Linked DNA regions of Sinorhizobium fredii NGR234. The protein of the gene in region 2 interacts with the protein of the main gene of each other region in a pairwise test. Links are inferred from orthologs where the notes say so. Each region holds a gene or a part of one and is shown on either strand. Other genes may lie near its edges.

Region 1 (9,230 bases), 1.3 Mb from region 2 along the record:
AACCAGATGAAATGGTTCCATGGTGCCGACGGGCCCGAGATCCACCGCGTCGCGGCGAAAGATCTTGGCGCGGCCCTGCAGGCCGAGCGCTTCGATATTGACCCTGATGAGCCCGCGGCCTTCGACGCCCTGCTCGACGAAAAGCGCCTGCCGGCAGCCGCGTGACAGAGCCTCGAGCCCCACGGCACCGGTACCGGCGAAGAGGTCGAGCACGCGGCCACCGTCCAGAACGCCGGGGTAGCCATGGCTCAGGATGTTGAACAGGCTCTCGCGCGTCCGGTCGGTGGTCGGCCGAATATCGTTGGACTTGGGTGTGGCGAGCGCGCGGCCCCGAAACTCTCCGCCGACGATGCGCACGGCCGATTACTTCCCCTTGCCGCGCGGCTTGCCGCCGCCCGTGCGACCGCCGGGCTTACCTCCTCCGGGCCTGCCGCCACCGGGCTTGCCCCCGCCGGGCTTACCGCCACCACGAGGACCGCCGGAGCGCTGGCCGAAGGACTTTCCCCCTGCCGGCTTGCCACCGGGCGCCTTGCCACGCGGCCGATCACCGAACGGACGATCTCCGCCTTCGCGGCCCTGAGGGCGATCATCTTTGCTGCGGCTTGTCCGTGGCTTTTCGGAAAATGCGCGGCTGTCGCCTGCGGCCCGCGCCGGACGTTCGCCACGCGGGCGCTCGCTGCCTTCGCGACGCGGCGGGCGATCGCCGTGGTCGCGCGATTTCCGTTCGCCGGAATCGAAAGGCCGGCGGCGTTCGAAACCACCGTCGCGAGCCTCATCCTTACGGCGAACCGGTTCGCTGGCGCTGATCCAATCGCCATCCTCGTCGGCACGTTTGACCGGTGGCCGCGGGGCGCGGTCCGGCCGAGCATCTGCCTTGGCAGGGCGTGCCTTGCGGTCGGGATCGAACTTTGCCGATGTCTTTGTCGCGGCGCCATCCTTGGTGCGGCCGTAACGCTTCGTCTTCGGCGCACCTTCCGGACGCTCGCGACGCGCGGGTTTCGGCGAGGTGTCTTCCTCAGCCCCCTTCGGCTTCTTTTCAGCGACCGGACGCGCCCCAGGCGCCATCCAGACATTCGCCGTTCGGCTGCGCTTCGCCGGAGGCCGGGCGGGGCGATCCTCGAACTTCTCGCGGGGACGTTCCCGCCGGTCGCGGGAACGGCTGTCATCGCGCTGCGTATCAAGGCGCGCAAGTGCCCGTTCGCGCTTGTCCTCGGGCTTTTCACGCCGGGCGCTTCGTTCCTTCCCCCACTCGGGAGCGACCTCGTTGTGGGCTTCCCTTTCCGGCGCGGCCGGCTGGTCGTTGTAGAGCGGCGCGTCGAAATTCGCCTTCGATTCGGCGATCAAACGCGGGCCGAGCTGGTCCCGGAGCGTGCGGCCCCGGATCTCCTGGACATGGCCCTCCGGCAACTCGCCCAGTTGGAACGGGCCATAGGAAATGCGGATCAGCCGGTTCACGTCGAGGCCGAGCGCCCCGAGCACGTTCTTGATCTCGCGGTTCTTGCCTTCGCGGAGCCCCATGGTGATCCAGACGTTCGATCCCTGAACCCGGTCGAGCGTCGCCTCGATCGCACCATAGAGGACGCCGTCGACGGCGATCCCCTCCTTCAGCCGGTCGAGCGCTTCCTGGTCGATTTCGCCATGCGCGCGGACGCGATAGCGTCGCAACCAACCGGTCGACGGCAATTCGAGGGCGCGGGCAAGTCCCCCGTCGTTGGTCAGGAGCAGCAGGCCCTCGGTATTGATGTCAAGGCGGCCGACCGACAGCACGCGCGGCAGTTCGTCCGGCAGGTTGTCGAAGACCGTCGGGCGGCCCTCCGGATCGGAATTGGTCGTCACCAGACCGGCCGGTTTGTAATAGAGCCAGAGGCGCGTCCGCTCGATGCCGCGGATCGGATGGCCGTCGACCTCGATTTGGTCGGCAAGCGTTGCATTGACAACTGGCGTCTCAAGCACGACGCCGTTGAGCTTGACGCGCCCTTCCATGATCATCCGCTCGATGTCGCGGCGCGAGGCGACGCCGGCGCGCGACAGGATCTTCGAGATGCGCTGCGGCTCGTCGAGGCCGGCATCAGCTTTCGGCGCCGCGTTGCCGGGTCGCGCCGCGTTGGCCTTCTTCTCGCCGGAAGAGTAATTGCCCTTCCGACCTTTACCCTTGCCGGGCCCGGTGGACTTGTCTTTGAATGTCATTTCTGTTGCCTGCCTTTTGCGGCTGTCCTATCAGGTCGAGGGCCGTGGGTTAAGAGAAATTATGAGCACGTGATGGCGGAAACGACGCGCTACATGGATGCGGCACTCGACGAGGCGCGGAAGGCGGCTGCGCGGGGCGAGGTGCCGATCGGCGCCGTCGTGGTGCTCGACGGCGAGGTCGTCGCCGCTGCCGGCAATCGCACGCGCGAATTGAGGGACATCACCGCCCATGCCGAAATCGAAGCGATCCGCCAGGCGGCAGCCGCCGTTGGCGACGAGCGTCTTTCGGGCGCCGATCTCTATGTGACGCTTGAACCTTGCACCATGTGCGCGGCAGCGATCTCCTTTGCGCGCATACGCCGCCTTTACTACGGCGCCGAGGATCCGAAAGGCGGCGCCGTCGAAAACGGCGTCAGGTTCTATGGCTCGCCGACCTGCCACCATGTGCCGGATGTCTATTCCGGCCTCGCCGAGCGCGAGGCCGCCGATCTTCTGCGCGCGTTTTTTACCGCCCGGCGTTGACGGAAACAGATCAACTGGCGGCGAGCGCCTCGAGTTCCTTCCCCACCAGCCGATAGCGTGTCCACTCCGACAGCGGTTCCGCCCCGATCGCCTCGTAGACGCGAATGGCCGGCTCGTTCCAATCGAGAACGCTCCACTCGAAGCGGCCGCAACCCTCGGCGATCGCAATGCGCGCCAGGTGCTTGAGCAGCATCTTGCCTGCCCCGGAGCCGCGGTGCTCGGGCGTCACGTACAGATCCTCGAGATAGAGGCCCTTGCGGGCCTGCCAGGTCGAATAGTTGTAGAACCAGATGGCGAAGCCGGCCGGCGCGCCGTCGACCTCGCAGATGACCGCACGGCTGACCCGATCCGGCCCGAAGAGCGACGCGGTCAGAAGCTCGACGGTCGCCTCGACCTCATGCTCGGCTTTCTCATAGGTGGCGAGCTCGGTGATGAAACGCAGGATCGTCGCCGCATCGTCCGGAACCGCGTCGCGAATGCCGATTGCCATGGCTTAGAACGGCCAGTACCACTTGCTGCCGCTGTTGGCGACCTGCGCCGCCTTCTTGCGCCGGCGTTCCTTGTCCTTTTCCGCCTCGCCGAGATCTGTTTCGGCGCCCTCCGGCAGGCGGCGATATTCGAGCGGCGGGTCGCTCAGGAACCGGCGCTTGTCGGAATAGGCGCCCATCTCGATCTTGCGGGCTTCGCGATAGGCCGCCTGCTGTTCCTTGGCGGAAAGACGGCGACCGTTGGCGCTCGCCTTTGCAAGCGGCGATACGTAATTGGGATTGTTCTTGTTGGCGTCAGCCTCTTCGCGCAGGCGATTGCGCACTTCCTCGGGCGACTCGACCCAGGCGGGATTGGCTTCGCGGTTGGCGAGAGACTGCTGCGGCTGAATCAGCGCGGCTTGCTCTCCCTGCTGCGGCGGCAACACCAGGCCCGCACGCGGCTGGTATTTGACCGGGTCCTTCTTGGGCGGGGCCAGGCTGATGGCGCTGCCGAGGTCGTCGACCAACTGTTCGCCTGCCGACTTGTCCGTACCGTAGGTCGGGCCGCCGATGCAGCCGGAAAGCACCAGGCTACCTGCCACGACAGCAGCAATGCCCGCAAACACCCGCAACTCTCGCGTCATTTCCATGAAATTCCTTCCAGCCCCGCCGCACCGCGGCCATTACGCGCCCCCATGGCGGAAAAATCCGCCAAATTTCGGGCAGTTTGTACCGGATGAACGCGGCAAGCGCAATTCACCCGGTAAAACGTCCATCAAGGCTTGAAGCCGAGCTCCCGCAATGCGGCGGCGTCGCGCGCCGACACGTCCGGATAAAACGGATCGGAGCCGATATCCGTGGTGATTCGCCAGGAGCGGGCGCATTTGCGGCCTTCGGCAAGCTTCGGCACGACGCCGACCTTTGCCACGTCCGGCAAGGTGAAGGCACCGGCCGGCCCCTCGGCGCCGTCGATCTCGATCGCCGAGGTGATGCAGATCTCGGCGAAGTCCTGGCCATCGAGCGCCGCTCTCAGGTCCGGGTCGGCGACGTGGACAATCGGGGCGGCCTCGAGCGAGGAGCCGATCCGCTTGTCCTTGCGCTCGATCTCGAGAGCTCCGGTGACGACCTTGCGCACTTCGCGGATCTTCCGCCACTTCTCGGCGAGCACCTCGTTGCGCCACTCCGCCGGCACGGCCGGGAACTGCTCGAGATGCACCGAGACGGCCTCCGGATTGCGGGAAAGCCAGGCTTCCTCGGCGGTGAAGGGCAGCATCGGTGCGAGCCAGGTGACCAGGCAATCGAACAGCGTACGGATGACCTGGAGCGCAGCGCGGCGGCGAAGCGACGACGGCGCATCGCAGTAGAGCGCGTCCTTGCGGATGTCGAAATAGAAGGCCGACAGTTCGACATTCGAGAAATCGATCAGCGCCCGGGCGATCCGCTTGAAGTCGAAGGCATCGTAGCCTTCGCGCACCAGCCGGTCGAGTTCGGCCAGCCGGTGCAGCATCAGTTGCTCGAGCTCCGGCATGTCGGCGAGCGCGATCGTCTCGCCCTTGTCGTGGGCGAGGGTGCCCAGCATCCAGCGGATGGTGTTCCTGAGCTTACGGTAGGCATCGATATTGGTCTGGATGATCGTCTTGCCGAGGCGCTGGTCTTCCCAATAGTCGGTCGTCATCACCCAGAGGCGCAGGATGTCGGCGCCGGCATCCTTCATCACCTCCTGCGGCGTGACGGTGTTGCCCTTCGACTTCGACATCTTCTCGCCCTTCTCATCCATGGTGAAACCATGGGTGACGACGGCGTCGTAGGGCGCACGGCCACGGGTCGCGCAGCTTTCCAGCAACGAGGAATGGAACCAGCCGCGGTGCTGGTCGGAGCCTTCGAGATAGACATCGGCCGGCCATTTCAGATCCGGACGGTCCTCGAGCGTGAAGGTGTGGGTCGAGCCGGAATCGAACCACACGTCGAGGATGTCCATGACCTGGTGCCAGCGGGCATGGTCGTGGTCGTTTCCAAGGAAGCGCTCCTTCGCCCCCTCGGCAAACCAGGCGTCGGCGCCTTCCTCCTCGAAGGCCTCGAGGATGCGGGCGTTGACCTTTTCGTCGACGAGGATCTGGCCGTCATCGTCGGCAAAGATCGCGATCGGCACGCCCCAGGCGCGCTGGCGCGACAGCACCCAGTCGGGGCGCTGCTCGATCATGGCACGCAGGCGGTTCTGGCCGGCGCCGGGGACGAAGCGGGTGTCGTCGATGGCGTTGAGGGCCCGCGAGCGCAGCGTCGTGCCGTCGCCGAAGTCCTTGTCCATGTAGACGAACCATTGCGGCGTGTTGCGGAAGATGACCGGCTTCTTCGAGCGCCAGGAATGCGGATAGGAATGCTTCATCCGGCCGCGGGCAAAAAGCGCATGGCGGGCGATCAGCGCCTTGATGACGCGGTCGTTGGCGTCGCCCTTCTTGCCCTTGTCGTCGATGACCCGTCCGGCGCCGCCTTCGGCCTCGGGACCGAAGCCCGGCGCGTCGGCCGTGTAATAGCCGGCGTCGTCGACCGGGAACGGGATCGCCGACGAGATACCGCGGTCTTCGAGGAGGCGCACGTTCTCCATCCAGGCCTCGAAGTCCTCGCGGCCGTGGCTCGGTGCGGTGTGGACGAAGCCGGTGCCGGCGTCGTCCGTCACATGCTCGCCGTCGAGGAGCGGCACCTGGAAGGCATAACCACCGCCGAGACCGTGAAGCGGATGGGCGCAAGTGACCGTGCCCAACTCCTCCGGCTCGAGATCGCGGACAAAATTGAAGGTGACCTTTGCCTTGGCGGCCGACTCGTCCGCGAGGCGCTTGGCGAAGATCAGCTTTTCGCCCGGCTGCGGGCCATAATCGTTCTCGGCCGTCGCGACCTCGTAGAGGCCATAGGCGTAGCGCGACGAATAGGCGACCGCGCGGTTGCCGGGGATCGTCCAGGGCGTCGTGGTCCAGATGACGACGAAGGCGCCGGCGAGCGCGTCCGGACCTTCGGCGACAGGGAACTTCACCCAGATCATGTCGCTCTCGACATCGGCATATTCGATTTCGGCCTCGGCCAGCGCGGTGCGCTCGACGACCGACCACATGACGGGCTTGGAACCGCGATAGAGCTGGCCGGCCTTGGCGATCTTCATCAGTTCGCCGGCGATGCGGGCTTCCGCATGGAAGTTCATCGTCGTGTAAGGCTTATCGAAATCGCCCTCGATGCCAAGCCGCTTGAACTCCTCGGTCTGGACCTCGATCCAGCCACTGGCGAAGTCGCGGCATTCCTGGCGGAACTCGTTGACCGGAACGTCGTCCTTGTTGCGGCCCTTCTCGCGATATTTCTCCTCGATCTTCCATTCGATCGGCAGGCCGTGGCAGTCCCAGCCCGGGACGTAATTGGCGTCGAAGCCGCGCATCTGGAACGAGCGGTTGATGACGTCCTTGAGGATCTTGTTCAGCGCATGGCCGATATGGATGTTGCCGTTGGCATAGGGCGGTCCGTCATGCAGCACGAACTTTTCGCGGCCGGCGGCGGAGGCGCGAAGCTTCTTGTAGAGCTCCATCTTCTGCCAGCGGGCGACGGTTTCCGGCTCCTTCTGCGGCAGGCCGGCGCGCATCGGGAACTCCGTCTGCGGCAGGTAGAGCGTCGAGGAATAGTCGATCTTTTCAGCGGTCTCTGTCATGGTCTTTTGCATTCGTCTTTTCCGCGCGGGATCGTCACGCAGGCGGAAGGGTTCGGTCTATCGAAGATGACTGGAAGGGCGTGAAACGCCGAAATCCCGGACCTTCCGGCGCCCCTAGCGCGCGCGGAAAGCCGGGCCGATAATTCGCTGATCGATGGTCAATCGACGATGCCGGGTCATAGTGGCCGGTTGTTTAAGGCGTTTTCGGCCTTTTGAAAAGGTCCGCGAGCGCAGCATGGCGCGATTCTTTGCGCCAGCATACTGCCTCCCTCGCCCACCTCAGGCGAAATTGATCTGGCGGTCGATCTCGCTCAAAGGCTGAACGCCGGCAAGAAGGGCACGCGCCTCCTTCTCGTCCTCTCTCATATGCGCCATCAAAGGCTCCAGCCCGTCGAATTTCAGCTCGTCGCGCAGATGCCCAAAGAAGGAGACGGCGCAGACCTCGCCGTAGAGATCGCCGGAGAAGTCGAAGACGAAGGTCTCCAGCAGCGCTTCTCCATCGCTGTCGACGGTCGGACGGCGGCCGAAGCTTGCGACGCCGTCGTAAAGAGAACCGTCCGCTCGGCGGAAGCGCACCGCATAGATGCCGTTTCGGAGTTCGGCTTCCTGCGGTAGGCGCATGTTCGCGGTCGGATAGCCGAGGGTGCGCCCGAGCTTCTTGCCGCCGATCACCTCCGCTTCGACCGTGTAGCGATAGCCGAGCATGCCGGCCGCATGCGAGACATCGCCTTCGGCCAGCAAGGAGCGGATGAAGCTCGAAGAAATGACGGAGGCGTTCTCGTCGCGGAAGGCGTCCACCAGCGTCACGCCGAAGCCTTCCTTCGAGCCGGCCGCCATCAGGAAGGCCGGACCGCCTTCCCGCCCCTTGCCAAAATGGAAATCGAAACCGGTGACGACATGTGAGGCGTGCAGCCATTCGCGCAGGATGCGGTGGATGAAATCGGGAGGCCGACAGTTCCGAAAAGGTCCGATCGAAGGGATATTCGATCACGGCGCCAAAACCCATCCCTTCGAGGATGCGGGCCTTCAGCGGCGCCGGGGTCAGGCGGAACACGGGCTGGTCGGGCCGGAAGACGGTGCGCGGATGCGGTTCGAAGGTCAGCACGAGAGCCGGAACGCCCCGGCCCTTTGCCTCGTCGAGCGCGCGGTTCAGCACCGACTGGTGGCCCCGGTGGACGCCGTCGAAATTGCCGATCGCGATCACGCCGCCGTGGAGACGTTCGGGAAGCGGATCACGGGTCTCGTTGCGATGAAAAACCGTCATTGCCGTCTTCCTGTCAGGCGAGCCGGGGCATCCACCACTTCGGCGTCGCTCCTTCCTTCTTCAGGAAGGCGGCGAGCTTCGCCTCGTCGGTGCGGCTTTCATGCATGTATTCCTGCGCGTGAATGCCGGCGCTGATATAGAGCAGATCGAAGCCCGCGTCCTGCGCTCCCTTCACATCGGTCGGCATGCCGTCGCCCACGGCGACGACCCTCGCGAGGTCGAAGGCACCTCTCACCGCCTTCGCTTCGCCAAGGGCGGCGCGGTAGATCGCCTTGTAGGGCTTGCCGGCGATGCGCGCCTCGCCGCCGAGTTCCTCGTAAAGCTTGGCGATCGCGCCCGCGCAGGGGATCAGCCGATGGCCGCGTTCGACGACGAGATCGGGATTGGCACAGATGAACGGTATCTTCCGTTTGGCAAGCCCGGTGAGCGTGGCGCGATAGTGCTCGGGCGTTTCGGTCTCGTCGTCGTAAAAGCCGGCGCAGACGATCGCCTCGGCCTCTTCCGCCGAAACGATCTCGGTGCCCAGTCCTTCCAGCAGCGGCAGGTCGCGATCGGCGCCGATGAAGTAAATCCGCTTCTCTGCGGCAGCGATCAGCGCCCGCGTCACGTCGCCGGAGGTAACGATCCGATCATAGGCTTCGTCGGGAACGCCGAGACCGCGGATCTGCACCTTGACGCTCGGATGCGGCCGCGGCGAATTGGTGATGAGGACGACCGTCACACCTTGGGCGCGCGCCTCGGCAAGCGCCTCGCAGGCGGAGGCGAAGGCCTGGACGCCATTGTGAAGCACACCCCAGACGTCGCAAAGCACCACGTCATACCGGCTGGCGATTTCCCGATAACTGTTGATCCTGACGGCCATCCTGGCTTCCTGCAAACTCGGCTTCCCGGCTGACATCGCAAGGAAGGGCCAAGAATACAAGCCTCGCCTATCGAAAAACGCCGCACTTCCCAAGATTCGGCGGCGGCAATATCAGACTAGCATCAGCAACCAGCCGGCCGCGGCACAGATTGCGAGCGTCTGGAAAACACCGCGCTTCCACCAGAGAAGCGAGGCGGCCGCCAGGATGGTCAGGAACAATGCGGCAGGGTGGAGCGTCGTCGG
Region 2 (8,615 bases):
GGAAGAGATTCCGATCGTGCTCTCCGCCTTCGGACAGGGCTCGATCGCGATCAAGAGCGCCGAGCAGGGCACCGGACTTGGCCTGCCGATCGTCCAGGCGATCCTCGCCAAGCACAACGGTCAATTCATCCTGCGCTCGAAGCTTCGCGAAGGCACCGAGGCAATCGCCATCCTGCCGCCGCGCCGCGTGTTGCAGAGCCTGCCGCCGGTCGAGGACGCCCCCTCGCCGGCCCGCCGCCGCAAGAGCTTCGCGTGATCGAGTAATTATCGTCGGTCGTCAGCCTAGATAGCGCGCCAGAAACACCACGTACAAAGCGTAGGTGGCATTCGCCAGGATAAGGCAGAGGCAGGCGAAGGATCCGAGATCCTTGGCGTGCTTGCCCATGTCCGAGATTTCCGGCGAGACGCGGTCGACGATCTCTTCGATCGCCGTATTGATCGCTTCGAAAGCCATCATCAGCAGGAACAGGATGGCCATCGCCACATATTGGAAGAGGCTGGCGCCGGCGATGACGAAGGCGGCCATTGCAACGGCGAAGGCAATCAGCTCGTGGCGAAAAGCCGCCTCGCCGATCAGCCGCTTCGCACCGCCCAGCGAATAGCTCGCGGCCGCAAAGAGATGCCGGATGCCGGTATGCTTTGTGACAGGGGCCGCTTGACCGTGACGGGAGGTGGTGTTCTTGGCGTCCATTTCATCTCGACGAGCTTGACTGTGCAGCTTCGACATTGCGATTGCGGCGAATGCGAGGCCGGCTTCAATTGAAGAACGCCCCCATGTCTCCCGATAAGCGAGAAGGCGCGCCGCATCAAGACCGCAGTCGCCAAGCATACCATGGCTGACAGTCGACCGACAGGAATGGACCAAGCTTGGGCTTCAGTCCTTGTTGCTGACGCCGGCCTGGGCGAAGGTCGCCATTCCGCCATGGCAAGCGGCAGCCGCCTTGACGATGCCTGCGGCAAGTGCGGCGCCCGTGCCCTCGCCGAGCCGCATGCCGAGCGCCAAGAGTGGTGTCTTGCCGAGCTTTTCGATGGCGCGGATGTGCCCCGGTTCTCCCGAGACATGGCCGATCAGGCAATGGTCGAGTGCCGCCGGATTGGCAGCCTTGAGGATCGCTGCAGCGGCCGTCGCCACGTAGCCGTCGATGATCACAGGCACCTTCTGCATGCGCGCCGCGAGGATGGCGCCCGCCATGGCGGCGATCTCGCGCCCGCCGAGCCGGCGCATCAGTTCGAGCGGATCGGACAGGTGATCGCGATGCAGCGCCACAGCCCTCTCGACCGCGGCGATCTTGCGCTTCAACACTTCGCCTTCGGAGCCGGTGCCCGGACCGACCCATTCCTCCGCCGTCCCGCCATAGAGGCCGAGATTGATGGCGGCGGCGATCGTCGTGTTGCCGATGCCCATTTCGCCGATGCAGAGCAGGTCGGTGCCGCCGGCGATCGCCTCCATGCCGAAGGCCATCGTCGCGGCGCAGTCGCGTTCGGACAGCGCCGCTTCCTCGGTGATATCGCCGGTCGGATAATCGAGCGCCAGATCGAAGACCTTGAGCCCGAGGTCATGCGTCACGCAGATCTGATTGATGGCCGCGCCCCCGGCGGCGAAATTCTCCACCATCTGGGCCGTAACCGACGAGGGAAAAGGCGTGACGCCCTGCCTGGTCACACCGTGATTGCCGGCGAAGATCGCCACGAGCGGCCGGTTGACCGCAGGCGGACGGCCCGTCCAGGCGGCGAGCCAGAAAGCGATTTCCTCAAGACGGCCGAGCGCACCCGGCGGCTTCGTCAACTGCGCGTCCCGTTCACGCGCCGCAACAAGTGCCGCCGCATCCGGTCCCGGCAGGTTTCGCAACAACTCGCGGAAATCATCAAACGGCAGGCCGCTGGCACTCATGGGGAATCCTTGCATGTCCGAAGGTGGTCGGCGCCCGTCATAGAGGCTGCCAGCGTTTCCGGCAACGGCATTTGCGCCAAATGCTGTCGCCGGAGCATGATCCGGCAAAGGGCCGGCGATTCGGGCGGCTCCGACCTGGGAGCGACAATGCGCTTTATCGGCAACCTTTGTGATGATCTGGCGCGATCGGTGGCGTTCCTGAGCCGCATTCCCATGCCTCGGCGGCATTTCGTCGATTATGACGGTCGGCTGAGCCGCGCCGTGCGCGCCTTTCCGCTTGCCGGGATTGTGATCGCCCTGCCCGCCGCTTTGCTGGCGGCGCTCCTGGACGTGCTTCAGGCGAGCTCGCTGTTCACCGCTTTCCTGATCGTCGCCATGCAGGCGTTGGTCACCGGCGCGCTGCACGAGGACGGCCTCGGCGATACGGCCGACGGCCTGGGCGGCGGCCGCGATCGCGAGGCGGCACTGACAATCATGAAGGACAGCCGCATCGGCACCTATGCCGCGGTCGCGCTCATCCTTTCCTTCGGCCTTCGCGTCTCGGCGCTCGCCGCCTTCCTGCCGCTCCTCTCTCCCCTTGGTGGCGCATCGGCGCTTCTCGGGACTGCCGCCCTCAGCCGCATGGCCATGGTCTGGCACTGGTCGCGCCTGCTCCCGGCGCGCCGCGACGGCGTTGCCGCGGCAGCAGGCATTCCGGAACCGCGCGCGACATCACAGGCGCTGGGCTCCGGAGCAATCCTCGCGCTTCTGCTGTTCTATGCAGCCGGGATTCCGCCGATTGCAGCGCCGCTCGCTTTTGCCGCTTTCGCCGTCACAGTGTTGGGCTTCGGCAGGATCGTCTCCCGCAAGCTCGGTGGCCACACCGGCGACACGATCGGCGCCACGCAGCAGCTGACGGAAATCGCGGTGCTGGGCGCCCTTGCGCTGGCGGTCTGAAAGGCCGATATAGTTTGACGAACCCTACGGCGCCGCGCGTCCTATCAGACACGCGAAAGGCTGTAGCCCTTTGAATTGCTGCATGTTTTCAGTAGCAGAGCGCGCCAGGCCGATGGAATCTCCCTGCATTCTCGTTTGCGCAATCGACGACCGGACGGGCTACTGTTTCGGCTGCGGCCGCACGCGCGATGAAATCGGCTCCTGGACGCTCTACACCGAAGCGGAGCGGCACAACATCATGCTGGCGCTGCCGGCGCGCCTGGAAACGGTCGAGCGAAAGCCGCGACGCGAAACACGCCGGACGCGGCTGGCGCGGGAACGAAGCGGCATATGAACCGTCTGATCCTTCTGCTGGCAATCCTGGGCATCGGCCTCGCACTCCTCCTCATCAATCACGACAGCGGCCAGACCCTCGGCATGAACAATGACGACTTCGGGCAACTCGTCTCGCTCGGTGCCATTGCGACGCTGCTGGCCGCCGGGATACTCCGCAGCCGACGCCATTTCGGGGAGAGTGTGCGCCAGATTGCCATATGGCTGCTGATCGCCGTTGGCCTCGTTTCCGGCTATGCCTATCGCGTCGAGCTTCAGGCCTTCGGCGATCGGGTCCTTTCCGAACTGATGCCCGGCCGAACGATGGTCGTCACCGACAGCGGGGGGCAGCAGGAAGTCGTGCTGCGCAAGCGCCTCGACGGCCATTTCCAGGCCGACGCAACGATCAATGGCCGGGCGGTCAGCATGCTCGTCGATACCGGCGCCAGCAGCATCGCCCTCACCTACGACGACGCCGAACGGATCGGCCTCGATCCGTCGAACCTTGGCTATACGCTGACCGTGATGACGGCAAACGGGCCGGCGCTTGCCGCGCCGGTGACGCTGGAGCAAATTGCGATCGGCTCGATCGAGCGCCGCAATATCCGGGCAACCGTCGCGGCGGAAGGCAAGCTCGACCGCAGTCTGCTCGGCATGAGCTTCCTCTCGACCCTCGATTCCCTGCAGATGCGGACCGATGAACTGCGGCTGCGGGACTAGATCCATCCTTGTCGCCGTCGCGACGGTTCTCGGCGCTCCGGTCTGGGTGCGGCCTTTGGCCAATGCATGCCGCCCAAATGTGTGCGGCGGTTTGGGATGACGTAATTTGGCTTGGCGAATGCTTTTCCGTCCTCATCCCTGTGCTTCTCACAGGGATGAGGACGGAGGAGAGGCCCTGCCGTTCCGCAACCGACGAAGCTATTGTCGTGTACCGTGGACTACGTTTGAACGCCCCGCGCTTGAGGCGGACCGCCGCCGTCAGGCGGCCGTGATCCGTTCGCGGTACTTGTCGATGATGACGGCCAGGATGATCACGACACCGGTAATCAACTGACGCATGAAATCGCTCAGCCCGAAGAGGATGAGGCCGTTCGCCAATACGCCGATGATGCAGGCGCCAAGCAGCGTCCCGATCACGCTGCCGCGTCCGCCGCTGAGGCTCGTTCCGCCGATGATGACGGCGGCGATGGCGTTGAGTTCGAAGCCGATGCCGATGATCGGGCTGGCGATGTTGAGCCTTGCCATGTAGACCATCGCGGCAATCCCGACCAGGATGCCGGCGATCGTGAACGCCGCGATCTTGTAGGTCATCAGCGAGTGGCCGGCGAGGCGAACGGCTTCCTCGTTATTGCCGATCCCGTAGAGCAGCCGCCCGAACACCGTCTTCGAAAGGACGAACCAGGCGACGGCCACAAGAGCAAGCGCGATCAGGAAGACGACCGGCACGCCGTAGATCATCTGCGAGCCAAAGGCGTTGAAACTCGCCGGAAAGGAATAGATGGTCCGGGCATCCGTCACCTGCAGCGCGGCGCCGCGGGCGATGTTAAGCATGCCGAGCGTGACGATGAAGGACGGCAGCCCCCAGAAGGCGCTGATCCAGCCGTTCAGGAAGCCGCAGAGCGCACCGGTCCCGACCGCCGCAACGGTCGCCAGGCTCACCGCCTGGAAGACCGAGAGGTCCGGAATGGTCAGCACCGAGCCGCCGACCACCGCGCAGAACGCCAGCATGGAGCCGACCGAGAGATCGATGCCGCCGATAAGGATGACGAAAGTCATGCCGATCGCGAGGATCAGGTTGATGGTGATCTGCGTCAGGATGTTGGAAATGTTGTTCGGCGACAGGAAGTGATCCGTCGTCAGGGCGAAAAACAGGATGAGCAGCAGGAGGGCGATGCCGATGCCGGCGTCGCGCAGCAGCAGCTTCATCGAGACTGCCGGGGCGACCGCTGCGACCGGCGCGCTTGGTACTTGTTCGTCGAGTTGCATGTCAGTGCCCCGTCTGTCTTTTTTCGCCCTGATAGGCGTAGGTCAGAATCTTTTCTTCGGAGAATTCGGCGCGCGGGAGCGAGCCAACGATGCGATGCTGCGACATCACCATGATCCTGTCGCAAAGCGTCATCAGTTCAGGCAGTTCCGAGGAAACCACCAGGAGAGCAAGGCCGCGTTCGGCCAGTCGCCGGATCAGGGCGTAGATCTCCGCCTTTGCGCCGACATCTACGCCGCGGGTCGGTTCATCCAAGAGCAGGATCTCCGGCTTGCGCGCGAGCCATTTGGCGAGAACCACCTTCTGCTGGTTGCCGCCCGAGAGTGTCGCGGCGTTCTTGCCGGGCCCGCCATATTTCAGCTTCAGATCGGCTCCGAGCTTTTCGGTCAGGGCATTTTCGGCCCTTTGATCGAGCAGGCCACCCCGTGACACATCCGACAGAGAAGCCATCGTCACGTTCGCTGCGATCGGCATCGACAGGATCAGCCCTTCTTCCTTGCGGTCTTCGGTGACGAAGCCGATTCCCGCGCGGATCGCATCGCGGGGAGAACGCAGGGCTACCGGTTTGCCGTCCCGCATCAAGGTGCCTGACAGCGGCGGTTCGGCGGCGAAGATGGCGCGCAGCAATTCGGTGCGGCCGGAGCCTACGAGGCCGGCGATGCCGAGAATTTCGCCCTTGTGAAGATCGAAGGAGATTCCGTCCACATGGGGTGATTGCGCATGGCGAAAGTTGACCAGCGACAGCACTGTGTCGGACCGCGCCGACGACGCGGTGCTGTGCGTCATCTCCTTTTGCAGTTGCTGCCCGACCATGGCCCGGACCAGCTCGTCCTGGGTCGTCTCGCCAATCCGGCGGCTCGTGACCGTTTCGCCGTTGCGCAAGACCGTAACCCGGTCGCATAGCCGGAAAACCTCGTCGAGGTGGTGCGAGACGAAAATGATGGACACGCCACGCCGCCGCAGGTCGTCGATGATCGCGAACAGTCGTTCGGTTTCACGCGACGTCAGCGTGGCGGTTGGCTCGTCCAGGATGAGCACCCGGCTCTCTGTCATCAGCGCACGGGCGACCTCGACGAGCTGCCGATGGGCAATGCCGAGCCGTTCCACCGGCCAGCGGACATCGATATCCTTCAATCCGATCGCATCGAGAGCGGCTCGGACGCGTGTGTGCATGTCGCGGCGCTTCACCACGCCGAGGGCGTTGCGCGGCAAGTGCTCGATAAAGATGTTCTCGGCGACCGAGAGAAAGGGCAGCAGGTTGAACTCCTGGTGCACGACCTGCAGGCCGCGCGCCTTGGCATCCCGCGGCGTGTGCGGCGCATAGGCGTCGCCGGCCAATGTGATGGCACCGGAGTCGGGCTTGACGATGCCGCAAAGGACCTTGATGAGGGTGGACTTTCCGGCGCCGTTCTCGCCGATAAGCCCGTGCACCTCTCCGGGCGCGACCGAGAGCGTCACGCCGGCAAGCGCGACCGTTCCGCCGAAGCGTTTGCGAATGTCGTGAAGCTCGAGCAGTGGCTGCGTTGCCGTGCTCGTCGCCCCGTCGACGTGGGCCAGGTTCGTTTTCATGGAAACATCCCCGCGGGAGGAGACCGCACCAGCAAGAAGCCGGTGCGGTGCGACAGGCCGCGTTACTTCACGTCGTCCGTGGTAACGAGCTTGATGTCGGTCTTGACCCAGCCCTCGAGCTTCGGTCCGCCGCCCACCACCGCCAGCGCCTTGTCGATGGCATCGGATGCCATTTGCGAACCGAACTGGTCCACGGTCGCAAGCAGCTTGCCTTCCTTCAGCAGCGGCTGGACGGCCGAGACGTTGTCGAAGCCGACGACCTTGATGTCGGAGCGGCCGGCAGCATCGAGCGCCTTGATGACGCCAATCGCCATCGAGTCGTTTGCCGCCATGACACCCTGGATGTCCGGGTGAGCCGTCAGCATTGTCGAGAACACCGAGTTGGCCTCTTCCGTCTCCCAATGCGCGGTGCGCGAATCGAGAAGGTTGAGCTTGCCGGCGGCGACCGCATCCTCAAAGCCGAGCTTGCGCTGGGCCGCGTTGTCGGCACCCGGATTGCCCTCGATGATGACGACCTTGCCGCCTTCGCCGAGCGCCTTGGCAAGGGCGTCGCCGGCCAGCTTGGCGCCGCCGCGGTTGTCGGGGCCGACGAAGGCCAGATCGAGCCCTGCATCCTTCTTGGCCTGCTCGTCGAGCGACACGTCGAAGTTGACCACCGTGATACCTGCATCGATCGCCTTCTTCAGCGGAGCGACCATCGCACGCGAATCGGCTGGTGCAATGACGATCGCATCGACGCCCTGGGTGATGAAGTTCTCGACACCGTTCAACTGGCTTTCGAAATCCGTCTCGTTCTGCATGCCGATGGCCTTCAGCTCATAGTCGCCACGCTTCTTGGCGTGGGCCTCGGCGCCCTCCAGCATGTTCTTGAAGAAGTCGTTGGCGAGCGACTTCATGACGAGGCCGACGACCGGCTTGTCGGCGGCGGCGGCAATGGTCGGCAGCGCCGTTGCTGCGACGAGTGCCACGACGGATGCGAGTTTGAAAAGTTTCATCGGTAATCCTCCTTGAGAAACCGCCGCCCTCCAGCAACGGTGAAACGTTTCATCGGCAAACCAGATATCGTTTCGGGCAGCAGGAAATCGTTTCAACGCGACCCTGTCAATATGAAACGTTTCATCGTTGCAATCTTTTGCACTGCATCTATATCTAGTCGCACGCTAAGGCTTGGCCGCGGAGGTGCTTTTGACCGTCACGATCAAAGATGTCGCGAAGGCCGCGGGAGTCGCCGTCGGCACCGTCTCCCGGGTGCTTGCCAAGAACAAGACGGTCAGTGAAGAGATTCGGATCCGCGTCGAAGAAGTCATCCGGGAACTCGGCTACACGCCAAACTCCCTGGGACGTAACCTGAGGCTGAACAAGACTGACCTCATAGGCTTGGTGATCCCTGATATCACCAACCCGTTCTTTGCCGAGCTTGCGAAACATGTCGAGATGCTGGCGTCGGCTGAAGGCTATTCGGTTCTCCTTGCCAATTCCCATGACGATCCCGCCGCCGAACAGCAGCAGGTACAAACGCTGCTCGGCCGCCTGCCAAGCGGGCTTATCCTGGTTCCGGTCAGCGAAAGCAGGATCGGAGACCTCGTCAGCGGCAGGAATACCGTCACCGTCGACCGCCCTTTGAAAGGGCAGACACTGGTCGGCGTGGATAACCGAAGAGGCGGCTATCTCGCCGCCGACTACCTGTTGTCACTCGGGCACCGCCGCCTCGGCTACATGGGGGGGCCCCAAATGCTGGACGTCGCGCGCGAGCGGTATGAAGGCTTCCTCAGTCGGATTCAGGCGTTTCAGCAACGGCATCCGGGCCAGTCACTCGCCGTCCAGACTGTTGACGGCAATTTCGACTACAAGGCCGGTGAGGAACTTGGAAACAGGCTGTTGCGACAGGAACACCCGCCGACGGCGATCGCCACCGCCAGCGAC

The links.
Region 1: the proteins of NGR_RS19935 (region 2) and ileS interact in binary tests that used the Escherichia coli proteins (3 or more experiments, as listed by UniProt). The link is inferred for Sinorhizobium fredii NGR234 from one-to-one orthologs.

The regions. Positions count from the first base shown.
Region 1 is NC_012587.1:460,465-469,694, reverse strand. What follows is about bases 3,752-7,260. They hold ileS (isoleucine--tRNA ligase), read right to left. Parts: upstream 6,862-7,260; coding sequence 3,952-6,861; downstream 3,752-3,951. Other genes in these bases: NGR_RS13445 (hypothetical protein), read right to left, coding at 3,752-3,826. Also shown: 16S rRNA (guanine(966)-N(2))-methyltransferase RsmD, read right to left, coding at 1-357; NGR_RS13460 (pseudouridine synthase), read right to left, coding at 364-2,187; NGR_RS13455 (nucleoside deaminase), read left to right, coding at 2,260-2,709; NGR_RS13450 (GNAT family N-acetyltransferase), read right to left, coding at 2,720-3,199; more of NGR_RS13445, read right to left, coding at 3,203-3,751; NGR_RS13430 (TIGR01459 family HAD-type hydrolase), read right to left, coding at 8,139-8,987; chrA (chromate efflux transporter), read right to left, coding at 9,099-9,230. UniProt on the Escherichia coli protein: Catalyzes the attachment of isoleucine to tRNA(Ile). As IleRS can inadvertently accommodate and process structurally similar amino acids such as valine, to avoid such errors it has two additional distinct tRNA(Ile)-dependent editing activities.
Region 2 is NC_012587.1:1,789,686-1,798,300, forward strand. What follows is about bases 5,722-8,615. They hold NGR_RS19935 (sugar ABC transporter substrate-binding protein), read right to left. Parts: upstream 7,688-8,615; coding sequence 6,755-7,687; downstream 5,722-6,754. Other genes in these bases: NGR_RS19930 (sugar ABC transporter ATP-binding protein), read right to left, coding at 5,722-6,692; NGR_RS19940 (LacI family DNA-binding transcriptional regulator), read left to right, coding at 7,872-8,615. Outside these bases: NGR_RS19895 (sensor histidine kinase), read left to right, coding at 1-256; NGR_RS19900 (diacylglycerol kinase), read right to left, coding at 278-691; cobT (nicotinate-nucleotide--dimethylbenzimidazole phosphoribosyltransferase), read right to left, coding at 875-1,891; NGR_RS19910 (adenosylcobinamide-GDP ribazoletransferase), read left to right, coding at 2,039-2,827; NGR_RS19915 (DUF1289 domain-containing protein), read left to right, coding at 2,940-3,161; NGR_RS19920 (TIGR02281 family clan AA aspartic protease), read left to right, coding at 3,158-3,859; NGR_RS19925 (ABC transporter permease), read right to left, coding at 4,118-5,125; more of NGR_RS19930, read right to left, coding at 5,127-5,721. UniProt on the Escherichia coli protein: Part of the ABC transporter complex RbsABC involved in ribose import. Binds ribose. Also serves as the primary chemoreceptor for chemotaxis.